DNA from 3 places in the Pseudomonas sp. LBUM1648 genome. Region 3 is predicted to be linked to each of the others. Evidence: predicted binding sites of a transcription regulator. Region 3 holds the regulator's gene; each other region holds the start of a gene.
What was found. Region 3 encodes FliA, which starts transcription of late flagellar genes. Its sites were predicted from a motif close to CTAAAGTTTNNNNNNNNNNNGCCGNTAA; they were not measured.

Region 1 (6,586 bases), 2.0 Mb from region 3:
AGTCGTGAGCTAACTCCATAACTCAATTTGGAACAACATTGTGGCGAGGGGATTTATCCCCGATCGGCTGCGAAGCAGTCGCAAGACCATAGCACTGGATACATCTGATAGACCCCAGCTACCGGTTTTGGGGCGGCTTCGCCACCCATCGGGGATAAATCCCCTCGCCACAAAGGCTCTCTCCTACAAGGGATCTCAGTCGGTCTGGGCGACTGTGTATTGATTGGATGACGCAGGCTCACGCCGAATCATCCGCTTCATCTTCCATTCAAACGCCAGCGTCAGGCTCACCGCCGCAAACGCCAGCCCCAACGCCAAGCCCCACCAGACCCCCGTCGGTCCCCAGTTCAGGTGGAACGCCATCCACCACGCCGCCGGCGCGCCGATCAGCCAATAGCACCCAAGCCCGACCAGAAACGTGGTTTTGGCATCCTTGAGCCCACGGATGCAGCCCATGGCAATCGTCTGTGTCCCGTCGAACAACTCGAACCACGCCGCCACTGCCAACAGACTGACCGCGAGGCGGATCACTTCGGCAAACGCCGGATCGTTGTGATCGAGAAACAATCCGACCAATTGATTCGGCAGCAGCCAGAACACCATCGCAAAACCCAGCATCACCACCGCGCCGAACGCGATACCGACCCGACCGGACATGCGTGCATCCAGCAACTGACCGGCGCCGTAATGCTGGCCGACACGCATGGTGATCGCGTACGACATCCCCGCCGGCACCATGAATGCCACCGAAACGATCTGCAGGGCAATCTGGTGCGCGCCCATTTGCGTGCTGCCCATGGTGCCCATGCACAACGCCGCGAAGGCGAACAACCCGACTTCCACCGCGTAAGTGCCACCAATCGGCAGACCGAGCCGCCAGAGTTCCTTGAGGTATTGCCGGTTCGGCCGCGACAGGCCGGCGCGCAACGGATACGCGTCATATGCGGGATGCCGGCGAATGTGCCAGGCCAACGCGAGCGCCATGCAGTTGGCGACGATCGCCGTCACCAGCCCGATGCCCATCAAACCCAGTTTCGGCAGGCCGAACATGCCGGTAATCAGCGCGTAATTGAGCAAGAAGTTGGCCACCGTGCCAGCAAGGCTGATCACCATCACTGGCGTCGCCCGGCCAATCGCACTGGTGAAACCGCGCAGTGCCATGAAGCTCAGATAGCCGGGCAGGGCGAAGGGCAGGGCGATCAGAAATTGCCCGGCAGCGATGACGTTGGTTTCGGTCTGGCCGAACAGCAGCAACACCGGTTTCAGGTTCCACAGCAGCAAGCCTGCGCCCAGCGCCATCAGCCATGCCAGCCACAATCCCGCTTGGGTCAGGCGGGCGGCGCCAATGATGTCGCCGGCGCCCTTACGGATCGCCACCAGGGTGCCGACCGCGGCAATCACGCCGATGCAGAAAATCGACACGAACGAATAAGTTGCCGCGCCCAAGCCGCCGCCGGCCAGCGCTTCGGGACTGATGCGCGCCATCATCACGGTGTCGGTCAGCACCATCAACATGTGCGCCAACTGTGAAGCAATCAACGGCCCCGACAGCCGCAGGATGGCCCAGAGTTCGGTACGCACAGGATGCTGCATGGTCTTCACCACTCATCAATAGAGGGAACAGGAGAGCGTCGATTCTCGGCGCTTGGCAGGGAATGCACAAAGGGATAAAAAGGATGGGTTGCATGATTAAAACTCATCCTGAACAGATTCTGATAAGTTGGCCGCATCCCGCTATAGGAGCTTTCCGAATGTCTCGTCGTCTTCCTCCTTTGTATGCCCTGCGCGCATTTGAAGCGGCGGCGCGGCACAGCTCGTTCACTCGCGCGGCCGAGGAGCTGTCGATCACCCAGAGCGCGGTGAGCCGGCACATTCGTACGCTAGAGGAACACTTCGCCTGCCGCTTGTTTCACCGCAGCGGGCGCAATCTGCAACTGACCGAGTCGGCGCGCATGCTGCTGCCGGGCATCCGTGAAGGCTTCACTGCCCTTGAGCGCGCCTGCAACACCTTGCGCGCAGAGGACGACATCCTGCGCATGAAAGCCCCGTCGACTCTGACCATGCGCTGGCTGCTGGCGCGCCTCAGTCGCTTTCGTCATTTGCAGCCGGGTAACGAAGTGCAATTGACCAGTGCCTGGATGGACGTGGACTCGGTAGATTTCAACGATGAGCCCTTCGATTGCGCCGTGCTGCTGAGCGACGGCCATTTTCCGCCGGACTGGGAGGCCAGCCTGCTGTTTCCCGAAGAGCTGATCCCGGTGGGCGCGCCCAACCTGCTGAATGACCAGCCATGGGACGTGGCGCGTCTGGCGTTCGCCGAATTGCTCCATCCCACTCCGGATCGCCGTGATTGGCGCAGTTGGCTGGAGCATATGGGGCTTTCTGATCAGGTGTCGCTCAAGGGCGGCCAGGTGTTCGATACGCTGGAGTTGGGGATGATTGCAGCGGCGCGCGGTTACGGCGTGTCGATGGGCGATCTGTTGATGGTCGCCGAGGATGTCGCGCAGGGACGTTTGAGTCTGCCGTGGCCAACCGCCGTCGCCAGTGGACTGAATTATTATCTGGTGTGGCCAAAAACCCGGCCGGGAGGTGAACGTTTGCGCCGCCTCAGTGACTTCCTGCAAGGCGAAGTCCGCGCCATGGCGCTGCCGGCCGTCACGCGCTTGAGCTGAAACGATCGAGCCGTCACAATGCCGGCCTTGTGCCATAACCCTGCTGTTCGCTCAAGTATTCGGTTTTGCCGCCGAATACGTGCATGTGGAACCGTCGTGCCGGTATCCAGGATTCACCCCCATTAGAAAATTATCCGAGCTGCGATCAAGGAGGATCGACAAGTTCGGCCAGGAGCTGTCCATGTCTCAACCTCGCGCTCGGATCGCCTCACAGCTTGGTCTCGCGCTCGCCGTGATACTGGCGATTGTCATCAGCGGCAGTACGGTGTTCGCCCTGCGTTCGCTGGATACAGCCAACCTCGCCACCCGTGAAGAGCACTTGGCCAGTGAGGCGCGTCTGCTCGCCGACCAACTGAGCACCTTCCACGGTACGCTGCGTGAAAGCACCCAGCGCCTGAGCGGGCTGTTCGAGAAGCGCTTCAGCGCAGGTTTGAGCATTCACCCGAGTGAGCCCGTGAGCGTGGCAGGCACCCAGACACCGGGCCTGCACCTGGGCAGCGAAGTGCTGAACAACAACTTCAAGGAAGTCGACGAGTTCAAGCAGATGACTGCTGGTGTCGCCACGCTGTTCGTGCGCAGTGGCGAAGACTTTGTCCGTGTCAGCACCTCCCTGACCAAACAGGACGGTACTCGCGCCATCGGCACCTTGCTTGATCACGCTCACCCGGCCTATGCGAAATTGATGGCGGGCCAGGGTTATGTCGGTCGCGCCCTGTTGTTTGATCGTTCCTACATGACTCAATACACCCCGGTGCGTGATAGCAGCGGCAAGGTGATCGCGGTGCTGTTTGTCGGCTTCGACTACACCGACGCGCAGAACGCCCAGTTCGACAACCTCAAGCGCTTCCGTATCGGCCAGACCGGCTCGTTGGCGCTGCTGGATGAGCAAAACAAATGGCTGGTTGCCCCGGCGGGCGTACAAGCATTGGATCAGGCGGTTACGGTGATTGGCGGCCTGGCCAAAACCCCGGGCAAAGGCCAGTTCTGGAGCGACAAGGCTGAAGATTTCTACAGCGTTTCGGTGCCGTTCGACGGTGGGCCGTGGGCGGTCGTGGCGAGCATGCCGAAAGCCGAAATCCGTGCGGTGACCTGGAGCGTGGGTACGCAACTGGCCATCGGCAGTTTGCTGGCGATGCTGTTGGCGGTCGGTTCGGTGGTGTGGTTGCTGCGAAGCAAATTGGCACCGTTGAGTGATCTGGTGCGTCAGGCCGAAGCCTTGGGCGCCGGGGATCTGAGCGTGCGTCTGAACGTGTCGAGCAACGACGAAATCGGTCAACTGTCCCGCGCGTTCAACCAGATGAGCCAGGCGTTGTCGACCATGGTCGAGCACATCCGCCGCTCCTCGGAAGAGGTCAACCGCCGCGCGCAGGCGCTCTCCGGTTTGTCCGGCGGAGCTTACGAAGGTATGGAGCAGCAATCCGGCGAGATCACCAGCATGGCCGGCGCGGTAGAAGAATTCAGCGCCACCTCGCTGGACATCGCCGACAACATGGGCGCCACCCAGCGATTGGCTCAGGAAAACGCGCAGCAAACGCAGATTGGTCGCAGCTCGATGGAAGAGGCTTCGTCCTCTCTGGAGCAAATCGCCGGCGCGCTGAACACCACCGCCACCGTGATCAACACTCTTGGTCAGCGTTCCCAGGAAATCGGTGGCATCGTCAGCGTAATTACCTCGATTGCCGAGCAGACCAACCTGCTGGCGCTCAACGCAGCCATCGAAGCGGCGCGTGCGGGCGAGCAAGGTCGCGGCTTTGCGGTGGTGGCGGATGAGGTGCGTAACCTCGCGTCGCGCACTCGTCAGGCGACCGATGAAATCTCCGGCATGATCCAGAGCATTCAGCAGGAAACCGGCAACGCGATCAGCACCATGGAGCAGGGCAATGTGCTGATGCAGGAAGGTCTGTCGCGCAACGCCAACGTGGCATCTGCGCTGGCGCGGATTGACGAGCAGAGCCGTTCGGCGGGGCAGCAGTTTGCAGCGATCACCACGGCGACGCAGGAGCAGAGCAGCACCGCGACGTTGCTCAGCAGCAACCTGCAAAGTATTGCGTTGGCCAACAGCGAGCAGCGTGAAGTGGTTTCCAACCTGGCCGTGACCGCCAAGGAGCTTGAGAAACTGGCGGCGGACTTGCGTTCCGAGGTTGATCGCTTCCGTTGATGTGCGCCTGAAATAGCTATCGCGAGCAGGCTCGCTCCTACAGTGTCCGGTGCGAATCACAGATTTTGTGAAGACCCGGATCCCCTGTGGGAGCGAGCCTGCTCGCGATTGCATCACTGAAGATCTTCGGCAGAACATGCGATCTGTCGATCTAATACACTTGCTGAAACGTTTCCGCAGCGCTATAAAAATGGCACAACTCCAATAAAGGCTGCTGCCATGTCCCCGCTCAAACTCGTCGCCGCACTCGGCGCACTGTCCGCTGCCTCCCATGCCATGGCTTGGGATTACGTCCTTCTCGATGCCAATAAGCCCGCGCAAAACTGGACCATCACCAGTGAGCAACTCGGCGTGAAAACCGACAAACCCTTCTCGATAAGCCTGCGCACCTTGCATGGTGGGCGGCAGGAAGGTGTGAGCATCGTGGATATCGATAACGGCACGATGAAACTCTCTGTGGTGCCGACCCGTGGCATGAATGTCCTGCACGCCTCCGTTGGCAACGTGCGCATGGGCTGGGATTCGCCGGTCAAGGATGTGGTCAATCCGGCATTCATCGAACTCAACGGACGCGGTGGCCTGGGCTGGCTGGAAGGCTTCAACGAACTGGTGACCCGCTGCGGTTACGAATGGGTCGGCCATCCCGGCATGGACAATGGTGAGCTGCTGACCCTGCACGGGCGCGCCGCCAACATCCCGGCCAGCACTGTCACGCTGCACATCGATGAAGAACCACCCTACGCCATCAGTCTGCGCGGCGAACTGAAAGAGCAGGCGTTCAAGAAAGTCGACTTCACGGTCGTCACTGAACTGGTCACCGAGCCCGGCAGCGTGCGTTTCGCACTCAACGATAAGTTGACCAACAACGGCGATTATCCAAAGGAATATCAGGCGCTGTATCACAGCAACTTCAGTACGCCGTTCCTTGAGCAGGGCGCCCGTTTTGCTGCGCCGGTGAAACAGGTCTCGCCTTTCAACGACAAGGCCAAGGGTGATTTGCCCGACTGGCAGACCTACCGCGCCCCGACCAAGGACTACGACGAAACCGTCTACAACGTCGTGCCCTATGCTGACGCCAAAGGCGAAACCCTGACCGTTCTGCATAACAAGGCCGGCAGCCTCGGTGTTTCCGTCGGCTTCAACACCCAGCAGTTGCCGGTGTTTTCCCTGTGGAAAAACACTGACACCCAAGGGCAGGGCTATGTCACGGGACTGGAGCCGGGCACCAGTTTCTCCTACAACCGCCGCTATCAGCGTCCGCTGAATCTGGTGCCGACCATTGCGCCGAAGGAACACAAACAGTTCCAGATCAGCTACAGCCTGCTCGCCGACAAAAATGCTGTGGATAACGCCTTGAAGCGTGTAACCGAAATTCAGGCCGGGCGCGCAACCGAAGTGCGGCAGGCGCCACTGGTTGATCTGACCGAGCATTAAGGCGTCGCCGGCCGATACTGCAGCGCTTCGGCCAAGTGCTCACGCCTGATTGCATCGACTTGCTCAAGGTCTGCCAGGGTTCTGGCGACTTTGAGTAAACGATGGGCTGAGCGCAGCGACAACGTCAGTCGCTCACAGGCGGACTCCAGCCAGGTTTCGTCGGCTGTGGATAACTTGCAGTGCCTTTTCAGGCCCGGCAGATCAAGAAATGCATTGGCGCAGCCTTGACGCTTTTGCTGTCTTTCACGCGCCTCGGCCACCAACGCCGCTGCGCTGGCGCTGTCCTCTCCCGGTTTCACCTGTGGATTCAACGCAGTCGCTT
Region 2 (6,586 bases), 1.2 Mb from region 3:
GCGGACAGTGCGCCAGTCATGGCTTCAGCGGTAATGGCGATCAGATAGAGCATCAGCAGCATGGTGGCGATCCTGGCAGGAAGGCGCGCAGTCTAGCCATTTCGGTACGGCACCAAAAGAGGGCGAGAAAACGCGCTACAAAACCCCGCCAAGCGAAATCAGAACTTGATGAAGTGCTTACGGTAGTGCTGCAGTTCGGCGATGGACTCGCGAATGTCGTCCAGTGCCAGATGCGTGCTGCCCTTCTTGAAGCTGTCGCGTACGTCCGGTGCCCAGCGCGCGGCCAACTCTTTGAGCGTCGACACATCGAGGTTGCGGTAGTGGAAGTAGCTTTCCAGCGCCTTCATATGGGTATAGAGGAAGCGGCGATCCTGGCAGATGCTGTTGCCACAGATCGGCGACTTGCCCTTCGGCACCCACTTTTCCAGAAACGCGATGGTTTCGGCTTCGGCTTCGGCCATTGTGATGCGGCTGTCGCGCACGCGTTGGGTCAGGCCGGAGTTGCCGTGGGTGCGAGTGTTCCACTCATCCATGCGCGCAAGCACTTCGTCGCTGTGATGAATGGCGATCACCGGTCCTTCGGCCAGGGTATTGAGATCACTGTCGGTGACAATGGTGGCCATTTCGATGATGACGTCGTTATCCGGATCAAGACCGGTCATTTCCAGGTCGATCCAGATCAAGTTCTGCGGGTTTTGCATATTTCGGCTCCTAGGCAATGCTGCGCAGTTTAGCCTAGGCCGGTGGCCGGGCGTGCTAAACTCGCGGCCGTTTTACCTAATCGCTGCATTCTTCAGACGGAACACCCATGGCCAAACGCCAACTCAATCGTCGTCAAAACTGGCGCATCGAAAAGATTCAAGGCGAGCGCGCCGCACGCGCCGCCAAACGCGAGTCCTCTGCTGTCGAAGCATTGGAGGGCGGCGACCTTGGCCCTGAGCAACACGGCCTGGTGATTGCCCACTTCGGTGTGCAGGTCGAGGTCGAGGCCAAGGACGGCGAACTCGCCGGCCAAGTGTTCCGTTGCCACTTGCGCGCCAACCTGCCAGCGCTGGTGACCGGCGACCAGGTAGTCTGGCGTGCCGGCAACCAGGGTATCGGTGTGATCGTCGCGCAATTGCCGCGCACCACCGAACTGTGCCGCCCGGACAGTCGTGGTCAGCTCAAGCCAGTGGCCGCCAACGTCGACATGATCGTCATCGTCTTCGCCCCGCTGCCAGAGCCGCACGCCAACCTGATCGACCGCTACCTCGTAGCCGCCGAACACGCAGGCATCCGTCCGCTGTTGCTGCTGAACAAATTCGATCTGATCGACGAGCAGAACGCCCCGGCACTCAACGCCCTGCTGGCCGTTTACCGCACGCTGGGTTATCCGGTGCTGGAAGTCTCGGCGCACCACGGCAATGGCATGGAACAGCTGCAACAGCAGCTCGACGGACGCATCAGCGTGTTCGTTGGCCAGTCCGGTGTCGGCAAGTCGTCGCTGGTCAACAGCCTGCTGCCTGAGGTGGAAACCCGCGTCGGGCCGTTGTCCGAACTGTCCGGTCAGGGCACGCACACCACGACCACCGCACGGCTGTTCCACTTCCCGGGCGGCGGCGAACTGATCGACTCCCCGGGCATCCGCGAATTCGGCCTCGGCCACGTCAGCCGCGCCGACGTCGAAGCCGGTTTCATCGAGTTCAATGACCTGCTCGGCACCTGCCGCTTCCGCGACTGCAAGCATGATCGCGAACCGGGTTGCGCACTGCTCAAGGCCCTTGAAGATGGCCGCGTGCAGCAGCAACGAATGAACAGCTACCGCTCGATCATCGCCAGCTTGCCGGAAAACGGTTACTGACCACCCGGCAAACCAAAGACGAAAAAAAGCCCCGACGATTCGGGGCTTTTCATATCCGCCAGGCCTTACTTCGGCTCAGGCTTCTTAAACGCATAAAGATGCTGCTGCACAATCCCGCCCGGCAATTCCTTGCCAAACACGCCATAACGCACCGGCCACTCTTTCGGCGGCAGCTTGAAGGTGCCGAACAGCATGTCCACCAACGGCGTGTGAATCGCGTAGTTCTTGTAGATATAGTCCTTGTGCCGCGCGTGGTGCCAGTGGTGGTAACGCGGCAGGACGATCAGGTAATTCAGCCAGCCGCCATTGATTCGCACGTTGGCGTGAGCCAGTACGGCCTGGACACCGACCAGAATCACGTAGGCATTCAACGCCTGCGGCGCGAAGCCCAGCAGCATCAGCGGTACCAGTACGCCGGTGCGGGTCAGCAGGATTTCGATGAAGTGCACGCGCGAACCGGCGAGCCAGTCCATGTGTGTGCTGGAGTGATGCACGGCGTGAAGGCGCCAGAGAAAAGGCACCACGTGGTACAGCCGATGCAGCCAATACTGACCGAGATCCGCCACCAGCACCGCGAGCAGGAACTGCACCACCAGCGGCAGGCTTTGCACGCTGGCCTGAAAGCCCGGCGACACTGCCCAACCGGCGATGTAACTCGACGAGGCGGTGATGAAGATCAGGATGAACTGCACCAGCATGTGGCTGACGAAAAAGTAGGTCAGGTCGGTGCGCCAGTGAGGCCGCAGGATGTTTTGCTCGGGGTCTTTGGAATAGAGCTTTTCCAGCGGAATAAACACGATGGCCGACACCAGCAGCGCCAGGACAAACCAGTCCAACCCCAGCGAGTATGGGGTCTGCCCGATTTCGCTGACTTGCACATTGGTGCCACCGAGAAATACCGCCAGGCCTGAAGCGACCAGCCCGGTGATCCCCAGACGTTTGCGTTTGTTGAGCAGGATATTCAGGGTGCCGAGGCTGAACGACAGCACCAGCCCGAGCAACAGTGTGGTGCGGGCGAATTGCTCGTCGTAGACCTTGCGCAGTTCAGCGGTGGTCAGCCATTCAGGGAACAGGAAGCAGAACACCGCCAGCAGGCTCAACAGCCCGAGCGTGGCCGAGATATAGCCACTGACCCGCCCTTCACCAAACTTGAAAGGTGCGTTGCCGTGCCGCTGAAAATAGGCTTTGAGTCTTTCCATAACTGATCTTCCGTGATTGCGAAAACTGCGACTGGTCAATGCGACGCAGGCAGATACAAAAAAGCCACGGTAACCGTGGCTTTTTGTAGGTCACTGCTTCGGCGCGGTGGCCGGTGCAGTGGCCGGTGGCGCTGGCGGCGCACTTCCCGGCTGGGCCGGTTTGGGTGCCGCGTCGTCGAACAGGTTCAGGCGCTCGCGCAACTCGTGCGCAGGCACCGGTTGCTGATCTGCCGGCAGCGCGTTCGGATCGACCGGTGTTGCCGGAGCAGCACCGCTCGGTCCTTGCTCAGCCGGTTTCGCCGGATCGGCGCCCTGCGCGCCTTCGATGGCTGCCTGGGCCTTCTTGGTCAGCACCACGATGTCGATGCGACGGTTGACCGGGTTGAACGGGTTTTCCCGGTCGAACAGTGCCGACGAGGCGTAACCCACAACCCGCGCCACTTGCGCATCCGGATAGCTACCGGCAATCAATGCACGGCGGGCGGCGTTGGCACGGTTGGCCGAAAGCTCCCAGTTGCCGTAATCGCCGCTGCCGATATAAGGCTTGGCATCGGTGTGACCGCTGATGCTGATCTTGTTCGGCACCGCTTTGATGGTGTCGGCCATGGCCAGCAGGATGTCTTCGAAGTACGGCTTCAAACGTGCAGAACCCGAGTCGAACATCGGCCGGTTCTCAGCGTCCATGATCTGGATGCGCAAGCCGTTCGGCGTAATCTCGAAGAGGATCTGGTCCTTGAACTTCTGCAGTTGCGGGTTCTCGTCGACCTTGTTCTGCAATTCTTGCAGGAGCAGTTCCAGGCGTTCCTTCTCGACCATCTCGGCCATGCCTTCGACTTGCTCGGCATCGACCGTGACTTTGTCCGGTTGCGGCTGGGATTTCACTTCAGGGTTAAGAGTGTTTTCCGGCGCCAGGGTAGGCGTACCGCCCAGATCGATGATGTACGGCGTGCCGCTTTCGGAGAAGCCGACCGGGTCTTTGAAATAGCCGGCGATGGCGATCTTCTGCTCAGGCGTTGCGGTGGACAGCAGCCACAACACCAGGAAGAACGCCATCATCGCCGTGGCGAAGTCGGCGAAGGCGATTTTCCACGCCCCGCCGTGATGCCCGCCGGCTATGCGCTTGACGCGCTTGATGATAATCGGCTGATTATTTTCCATGACTTAGCGACCGCGAACGGCTTGTTCCAGCTCGGCAAAGCTTGGACGGTGGGCCGGGTACAGAACCTTGCGACCAAACTCCACCGCCAGCGATGGCGGCATGCCGGAAGCCGAAGCCACCAGCGAGGCTTTGATGGCTTCGTAGACGTTCAGCTCTTCTTTGGCATCGTGGGCCAAAGAGGTTGCCAGCGGACCGAAGAAACCATAGGCCGCGAGAATACCGAAGAAGGTACCCACCAGTGCCGCACCTACGTGCAGACCGATGGACTTCTGATCGCCTTCACCCAAGGACGCCATGGTCACCACGATACCCAGTACTGCCGCGACGATACCGAAACCCGGCATGGCGTCGGCAATACCGTTCACCGCGTGGGATGGGTGCTCAAGGTCTTCTTTAAGGCTGTACAGCTCCATGTCGAACAGGCCTTCCAGCTCGTGCGGAGCCATGTTGCCGGAGGACATGATGCGCAGGTAATCACAGATGAACGCGGTCATGCGCTCGTCTTTAAGTACCGCCGGGTACTTGGCGAAGATCGGGCTCGCGGCGGCGTCTTCGATGTCGCCTTCGATGGCCATCATGCCTTCGCGGCGGCTCTTGTTGAGGATCTCGTAGATCAGGCCGAGCACTTCCAGATAAAAAGTGTGGCTGAAACGCGAACCGAACATGCTCAGGGATTTCTTGAGCACGTGCATCGTCATGTAGCCGGGGTTGGCCTGGAGGAATGCACCCAGCGCCGCACCACCGATGATCAACACCTCGAAGGGCTGGACCAGGGCGGCAATCTTGCCGTGGGAGAGCACGTATCCGCCGAGCACGCTCGCGAATACGACGATGATGCCGATAATTTTAGCCATAGGTAGAAAGTACTTATTTAAGTCGGGTTCAAGGTCATATTCGGAAGTTAAAAAATCTCTTCTTCTACTTATCGGCAAAACTGCGCCAGACTATAGCCAGTTCAGGCGAAAAGCCAATTTAGCCCATGCCGGGCGCGTCTACAGTCAGTGAAGATCTCGTCCAGACATGGCTAATGAAACGAACGTCCCACACGCAAAACCGACCACCCTCGACGGCTGGGTCAAGCTGCTCGATAGCGTGCGCCTGCCCGTGCCGCAAGAGTCTCACGACAAGGTTTGCCGGGCGATCCGTGACAATCGCAGCTCGCTGCGAGACATCGCCGACCTGATGCAGGACAGCCCCGCCCTGGCCTTGAGCATCATCCGTGAGGCAAATCGTCACACCCACGGCACCATGGCCACACCGGCCGAAAATCTTGAAGTTGCGATCAACCGTCTGGGTCTGGCCCGCACCGAAGAACTGCTGGCGCGCCTGCCTGCTCAACCGCAGATGCAAATCCCCAAGGCCTTGCGCCAACTGCAAATGATCAGCCAGCACGCCACGCAACAGGCCAACGGTTTTTTTGCCAGTCGCCTGGCGCGGCTGTGGCAGGACATTCATTGGGGCAGCCTGCTGTTTCTGTCGCCGCTGTGGCCGCTGGCACTGACCTATCCACAATTGCTTGAAGAGTGGGAACTGCGGGTTATCCACAAGGGCGAATCGGCGCGCACCGTCGAGCAGCAATTGTTTGGCGTGCGCCTGCTTAAAATCGCCGAGGCGCTGGTGCAAGCCTGGCACCTGCCGATCTGGGTGCAGCAGGGCTATAAGTTGCTGCTCAGCGAGCAACGCGAATTGGTCAAAGTGTTGCGCATTGCCCGTGACAGCGAACATCCGTTGCGTCAGCAAAATCGTCTCGATGACGACCCAACACTGCGGCGCTGGCTCAATCAACCCGCCAATACCGTACTGCTGGCCAACGGTCTGGCGCTGTCGGCGCAACAGGCATGGGACAGTCCGCACAGTGAGCGCTGGCAGTATCTGACCAGCCTTTATCTACAGATTTCGATGGACGAGGTGCAACAACAGTTGCACCAGCAAGCCGCCAACAGTGCGCGCCAGCATGCGATGCGTGACTTGTGGCACCCGGCGGTTTCGCTGCTGTGGCCGTGGGGCACCCTTCGCCTGCCGGCCGGGATGTTGCCTGCTGCCGCACCGAATGCCGAAGATCTGACTCAATGGCGCCGGCAGTGCGCCGAATTGCTGGCCGAGCCGAGCCGTTTCACCAATGCCATGAGCCTGACCGTCGCCGCCCGCGACGCGCTGGTCGCCAGTGGCATGCGCCGGGTGATGATTCTGATGGCCGATCGCACGCAATCCAATCTGCGTGTGAATCAAATTTTCGGCCTGCCCAAAGAAGCCTCTGCGCTGAACTTTGTTGTCAGCCAGAGCAAAGTTCTGCAACGGCTGCTCGCACAACAAGCTCAGGTGCGGATCAACCCGGAGAACAACACGCAATTCTCCGCGCTGCTGCCGCCGAGCCTGCGCACGCTGTTC
Region 3 (6,586 bases):
GCGTTGAACGTGGCGTCGACGCGGGTGGTGATGCTCCACGGGCAGGACGGCCACGCCGCCGCCGGTAAGGTGATCCAGGCCTTTGGTGAAGTGGTGATCGGCGGTAACTACGTGGTCGGTATCGTGGTCTTCGCGATCCTGATGATCATCAACTTCGTTGTGGTGACCAAGGGTGCCGGGCGGATTTCCGAGGTGAGCGCACGTTTCACCCTCGATGCAATGCCTGGCAAACAAATGGCCATCGACGCCGACCTCAACGCCGGCCTGATCGACCAGAACCAAGCCAAGTCGCGCCGTCAGGAAGTCGCCCAAGAGGCCGAGTTCTACGGTTCGATGGACGGTGCCAGCAAATTCGTTCGCGGTGACGCCATCGCCGGTTTGCTGATTCTGTTCATCAACCTCATCGGCGGCATGGCTGTCGGTATCTTCCAGCACAACATGACCTTCGCCGACGCCGGCAAGGTTTACGCCTTGCTGACCATTGGTGACGGTTTGGTGGCGCAATTGCCATCACTGTTGTTATCCACAGCGGCAGCGATCATGGTGACCCGTGCTTCCGGTTCGGAAGACATGGGCAAACAGATCAACCGTCAGATGTTCGCCTCGCCGAAAGCGCTGGCGGTGGCTGCTGGTTTGATGGCGGTCATGGGCCTGGTGCCGGGCATGCCGCACTTCTCGTTCCTGAGCATGGCTGCACTGGCCGCCGGTGGCGCGTATCTGTTCTGGAAGAAGCAAAACGTCGTCAAGGTGCAGGCGCTGCAAGAGGTCAAGCGTCAGCAGGAACTGCTGCCGTCGCCGGCCCGCGCCATGGAAACCAAGGAGCTTGGCTGGGACGACGTGACCCCGATCGACATGATCGGCCTGGAAGTCGGCTATCGCCTGATTCCGCTGGTGGACCGCAATCAGGGCGGACAATTGCTGGCGCGGATCAAGGGCGTGCGCAAGAAGCTCTCGCAGGATCTGGGCTTCCTGATGCCCACTGTGCACATTCGTGACAACCTCGATCTGGCGCCGAGCGCCTATCGCCTGACCCTGATGGGCGTGATCCTTGCTGAAGCCGAGATCTACCCGGATCGCGAACTGGCGATCAACCCGGGCCAGGTCTACGGCACGCTCAACGGCATCAACGCCAAAGATCCGGCTTTCGGTCTGGAAGCGGTGTGGATCGAAATCAGCCAACGGGCGCAGGCGCAATCCCTCGGTTACACCGTGGTTGATGCGAGCACTGTGGTCGCGACCCACTTGAACCAGATTTTGTACAAGCATTCCAGTGAGCTGATCGGCCACGAGGAAGTGCAGCAACTCATGCAATTGCTGGCCAAAAGCTCGCCGAAACTGGCCGAAGAGCTGGTGCCGGGTGTGGTCTCGCTGTCGCAACTGCTCAAAGTGTTGCAGGCGCTGCTGGCCGAACACGTGCCGGTACGCGATATCCGCAGCATTGCCGAAGCTATCGCTAACAACGCCGCGAAGAGTCAAGATACCGCCGCGCTGGTGGCCGCCGTGCGGGTCGGCGTATCGCGTGCCATCGTCCAAAGCATTGTAGGCACTGAGTCCGAGCTGCCTGTGATCACATTGGAACCAAGGTTGGAACAAATATTGCTCAATAGTCTGCAGAAGGCAGGACAAGGCTCGGAAGAGGGCGTTCTGCTGGAGCCAAGCATGGCCGAGAAGCTGCAACGGTCGCTCATCGAAGCGGCGCAGCGTCAGGAAATGCAAGGTCAGCCGGTGATCCTGTTGGTAGCAGGCCCGATTCGCGCGATGCTTTCGCGCTTCGGTCGCCTCGCAGTTCCGGGGCTGCACGTGCTGGCCTACCAGGAAATCCCGGACAACAAGCAAGTGACGATCGTTGCGACAGTAGGGCCCAACGGCTGAGGTAGTGGTTTATGCAAGTTAAGCGTTTTTTCGCCGCCGATATGCGTCAGGCCATGAAGCTGGTTCGTGATGAGCTGGGCGCTGATGCCGCCATCATTGGCAACCGCCGCATTGCCGGCGGCGTCGAGCTGACGGCGGCGCTGGATTACAAACTGTCGGCGCTGGCGCCACGGGTTCCGAACATGGAACTTGAGGATGAATTGCGCAAGACCCAGTCGCGTATCGTCACTGCACAAGCCGAACTGAGCCTGCGTGGCGAAGCCGACGGCAATAGCAATCGCCAGATCTTTGCCGGGCTGCCGTTGACCGCTGGCCTGCCGCTGACTGCCGCCGAACCGTTGAGCGAGCCGACTTACGCTGCGCCAGCGCGTCCAGCCCCGGCACCTGCGCAATCGTCTGGCGGTGTTGATCCGCGTGCACTGGATTCGATGCGTTTTGAATTGAACAGCCTGCGCGAGCTGATGGAAGTCCAGCTCGGCACCCTGGCCTGGAATCAGCTGCAAGGCAGCCGCCCGGCGCAAGCCAACCTGTATCGCCGTCTGCAACGGATCGGTCTGTCCGGCCCGTTGTCGCGCGACTTGCTGGCGATGATCACTGATATCGAAGAACCTCGTCAGGCCTGGCGCATGTTGCTGGCGCACCTGGCGCGGATGATTGCCGTACCGGAAGTCGAGCCGCTGGAAGAGGGCGGTGTGATTGCGATGGTCGGCCCTGCCGGCATGGGCAAGACCACCACGCTGGCCAAGCTTGCTGCGCGCTATGTGCTCAAATACGGCGCGCAGAACGTCGCGCTGGTGAGCATGGACAGCTTCCGCATCGGCGCTCAGGAACAACTGAAGACCCTGGGCCGGATTCTCAACGTGCCGGTAACCCACGTCGATCCGGGCCAGTCGCTGGTCCAGGCGCTGGATCCGCTGCTGCGCAAACGCGTGGTGCTGATCGATACCGCCGGCCTGCAAGCCAGCGATCCGGCACTGCGCATGCAGCTCGAAAGCCTGGCCGGTCGTGGCATTCGTTCAAAAAATTATCTGGTCTTGGCAACCACCAGCCAGAAACAGGTTCTAACCGCCGCTTATCACAGTTACAAGCGTTGCGGGCTCGCCGGGTGCATCCTGACTAAACTGGATGAAACGGCCAGCCTTGGCGAAGTGTTGAGCCTGGCGATCAGTCATGAATTGCCGGTCGCGTACCTGACCGATGGCCCACGGATTCCGGATGATTTGCATCTGCCGCGCCGTCATCAACTGGTCAGCCGCGCCGTCAGCGTGCAAATGCAGGAAGAACCCAGCGAAGAAGCCATGGCTGACATGTTCGCTGATATCTATCACAGCCCGACCAAGCAGGTAGGCTGAGGTATTCATGAACAGTTTTTGTACCTACATCGATGGTCTGCCACGCATTGTTCCGGTTGTGAACGCGCAGCCAGTAATGTGGCCTCCGTCTATGCAAGACAAGGTAAAGAAATAACATGGGCAGCATGCATCCCGTACAGGTGATCGCGGTGACCGGCGGCAAAGGTGGCGTCGGCAAGACTAACGTGTCAGTGAACTTGTCTCTGGCGCTGGCAGAGCTTGGCCGTCGGGTCATGCTGCTGGACGCCGATCTGGGGCTGGCGAACGTCGACGTTCTGCTGGGCCTGACGCCCAAACGCACGCTGGCCGACGTGATCGAAGGCCGCTGCGAGCTGCGCGACGTTTTGTTGCAAGGCCCGGGCGGGATCCGCATCGTGCCCGCTGCGTCCGGCACCCAGAGCATGGTTCACCTCAGCCCGGCGCAACATGCCGGTCTGATTCAGGCCTTCAGTGACATCGGCGACAATCTCGACGTTTTGGTGATAGACACCGCTGCGGGTATTGGTGACTCGGTAGTCAGTTTTGTTCGCGCCGCGCAAGAAGTGTTGCTGGTGGTCTGCGACGAGCCGACCTCGATCACTGACGCTTACGCCCTGATCAAGTTGCTCAATCGCGATTACGGCATGAACCGCTTCCGCGTCCTGGCCAACATGGCCCAGAGCCCGCAAGAAGGTCGCAACCTGTTCGCCAAATTGACCAAGGTCACGGATCGTTTTCTTGACGTGGCCCTACAATACGTCGGCGCCGTGCCTTACGACGAAAGCGTGCGCAAGGCGGTGCAGAAGCAGCGTGCGGTCTATGAAGCCTTCCCGCGCTCCAAGTGCGCGCTGGCGTTCAAGGCGATCGCCCAGAAGGTCGACACCTGGCCGCTGCCTGCCAACCCGCGCGGCCACCTTGAGTTTTTCGTCGAACGCCTCGTGCAGCAAACGGCAGGGCCTGTGCTATGACCGCCAGCGGTATGAATTACTACAAGAAGTCGGCACGTGACGCGCAGTACGAATTGATCGAGCGTTACGCGCCACTGGTAAAACGCATTGCCTATCACCTGCTGGCGCGATTGCCGGCGAGTGTGCAGGTCGAGGATCTGATCCAGGCCGGGATGATCGGTCTGCTCGAAGTCTCGACCAAATATGACGCCAGCAAAGGCGCCAGTTTCGAAACGTACGCGGGCATTCGAATCCGCGGCGCGATGCTCGACGAAGTGCGCAAAGGGGACTGGGCGCCACGCTCGGTTCACCGCAACACCCGTATGGTCAGTGACGCGATTCGTGCAATTGAAGCTAAAACCGGCCGTGATGCTAAAGATCACGAGGTTGCGGCCGAACTCCAATTGAGTCTCGACGATTACTACGGGATTTTGAATGACACCCTGGGCAGCCGCTTGTTCAGTTTCGACGACCTGTTGCAGGACGGCGAACACGAAGGGCTGCACGAGGATGGCGCCAGTGCTCATCTTGAGCCGTCACGCGATCTGGAAGATGAACGCTTCCAGGCAGCGCTGGCGGACGCGATTGCCAATTTGCCGGAGCGTGAGCGACTGGTGTTGGCGCTGTACTACGACGAAGAGCTGAACCTCAAGGAGATCGGTGAAGTCCTTGGCGTCAGTGAATCGCGGGTCAGCCAGTTACACAGCCAGTGCGCGGCCCGTTTGCGGGGGCGTTTGGGGGAGTGGCGAGCGCGCTGAAGGCAGTGTGGGGACACTGCGAACGAGGCTGGTGCGGTGATAAACGGCACCGGTCTTGCTCTGTTGTGCTCCAGACAGTCTTCGAGTGCTGCGCCGATTGATTGAAGTGGCGCGTCCAGGTGCTGGGCGCGTTTAAGACTGCTTGGAGGTCGAATTGAACAAAGACATGAAAATCCTCATCGTTGATGACTTCTCAACGATGCGGCGGATCATCAAGAACCTGCTGCGGGATCTTGGGTTCACCAACACCGTAGAGGCCGACGATGGCGTCACCGCCATTCCGGTACTCAACAGCGGCAGCATCGACTTTCTGGTAACGGACTGGAACATGCCGGGCATGACCGGTATCGATCTGCTGCGTCACGTGCGTGCCGATGAAAAACTCAAGCACCTGCCAGTGCTGATGGTGACCGCTGAAGCCAAGCGCGAGCAAATCATCGAGGCCGCTCAGGCCGGTGTGAACGGCTACGTGGTCAAACCTTTCACGGCTCAGGCGTTGAAAGACAAAATCGAGAAGATTTTCGAACGCATCGGCTGATGACGCGCGGGGGAGCTATGGAGCATAACGAATCTTCACAGGGCGATTTCGAATCGACCCTGAAAAAACACGCGGTCGAACTGGTCGAGAGCCTTGAAAAAGGCAGGTTCGGCGACGCTGTGCAACTGATCCATGAGCTCAATCAGACCCGTGACCGCGGCCTGTATCAGGAAGTGGGCAAGCTCACACGCGAACTGCACAGTGCGATCGTCAACTTCCAGATCGATCCGCACATGCCGCAGGCCGAGGAAGTGTCGCAAATCACCGACGCCACCGAACGCCTGGGCTATGTGGTCAAGCTGACAGAAGCCGCGGCCAACCGCACCATGGATCTGGTGGAAAGCGCCACGCCGGTGGTCAATGGTCTGGCTGAAGAAGCCCAGGCCTTGAGCACCGATTGGGGTCGTTTCATGCGTCGTGAAGTCGGGGCTGAAGAGTTCCGCGAACTGGCGCGCCGGGTCGACGGTTTTCTGTCGCGCAGCAGCACGGACAACCGTGCGGTGTCGAGCAATCTGAACGACATCCTGCTGGCTCAGGATTATCAGGACCTTACCGGTCAAGTGATCAAGCGTGTGACCCAACTGGTCACCGAAGTCGAAAGCAATTTGCTCAAACTCGTCCTCATGGCCAGTCAGGTGGACCGCTTTGCGGGCATCGAACATGACCGTGCGGCGATGCTTGCAGAAAAAGATCCACAAAAACATCTCTCGCAGGGTGAAGGTCCGCAGATTCATGCCGATAAACGAGAAGACGTTGTGTCCGGTCAGGACGATGTGGACGATTTGTTATCCAGCCTTGGATTCTAGAGTTTTTGAATTTTAGGTTTTTTGGGTTTTTAGACCTGTAGGAGCACCCCATTAATGAGCTTCGGCGCCGATGAAGAGATCCTTCAGGATTTCCTGGTTGAGGCCGGCGAGATTCTTGAGCAACTGTCCGAACAACTGGTCGAGCTGGAAAGCCGTCCGGATGACGCAGATCTGCTCAACGCAATTTTTCGCGGTTTTCACACTGTAAAAGGGGGCGCCGGCTTCCTTCAGCTCAACGAGCTGGTGGAGTGCTGTCACATCGCCGAAAACGTGTTCGACATCCTGCGCAAGGGTGAGCGTCGCGTTGATGCAGAACTGATGGACGTTGTCCTCG

Region 1: ACA043_RS28605 (methyl-accepting chemotaxis protein) is a predicted target of FliA. The motif match lies at 2,723-2,750, and genes of this name have one in related genera.
Region 2: motA (flagellar motor stator protein MotA) is a predicted target of FliA. The motif match lies at 5,121-5,148, and genes of this name have one in related genera.

What each region holds. Positions count from the first base shown of each region.
Region 1 is NZ_CP166808.1:6,277,107-6,283,692, reverse strand. It holds gene ACA043_RS28620 (putative bifunctional diguanylate cyclase/phosphodiesterase) at 1-13, shown strand, start outside; gene ACA043_RS28615 (NorM family multidrug efflux MATE transporter) at 196-1,593, opposite strand; gene ACA043_RS28610 (LysR substrate-binding domain-containing protein) at 1,752-2,672, shown strand; gene ACA043_RS28605 (methyl-accepting chemotaxis protein) at 2,854-4,830, shown strand; gene ACA043_RS28600 (aldose 1-epimerase family protein) at 5,050-6,264, shown strand; gene ACA043_RS28595 (YifB family Mg chelatase-like AAA ATPase) at 6,261-6,586, opposite strand, start outside.
Region 2 is NZ_CP166808.1:579,593-586,178, reverse strand. It holds gene ACA043_RS02585 (trimeric intracellular cation channel family protein) at 1-62, opposite strand, end outside; gene orn (oligoribonuclease) at 159-701, opposite strand; gene rsgA (small ribosomal subunit biogenesis GTPase RsgA) at 809-1,840, shown strand; gene ACA043_RS02570 (sterol desaturase family protein) at 1,906-3,039, opposite strand; gene motB (flagellar motor protein MotB) at 3,130-4,197, opposite strand; gene motA (flagellar motor stator protein MotA) at 4,201-5,052, opposite strand; gene ACA043_RS02555 (HDOD domain-containing protein) at 5,219-6,586, shown strand, end outside.
Region 3 is NZ_CP166808.1:1,784,510-1,791,095, forward strand. It holds gene flhA (flagellar biosynthesis protein FlhA) at 1-1,872, shown strand, start outside; gene flhF (flagellar biosynthesis GTPase FlhF) at 1,884-3,224, shown strand; gene fleN (flagellar synthesis regulator FleN) at 3,341-4,171, shown strand; gene fliA (RNA polymerase sigma factor FliA) at 4,168-4,908, shown strand; gene ACA043_RS08190 (chemotaxis response regulator CheY) at 5,075-5,446, shown strand; gene ACA043_RS08195 (protein phosphatase CheZ) at 5,464-6,252, shown strand; gene ACA043_RS08200 (chemotaxis protein CheA) at 6,307-6,586, shown strand, end outside.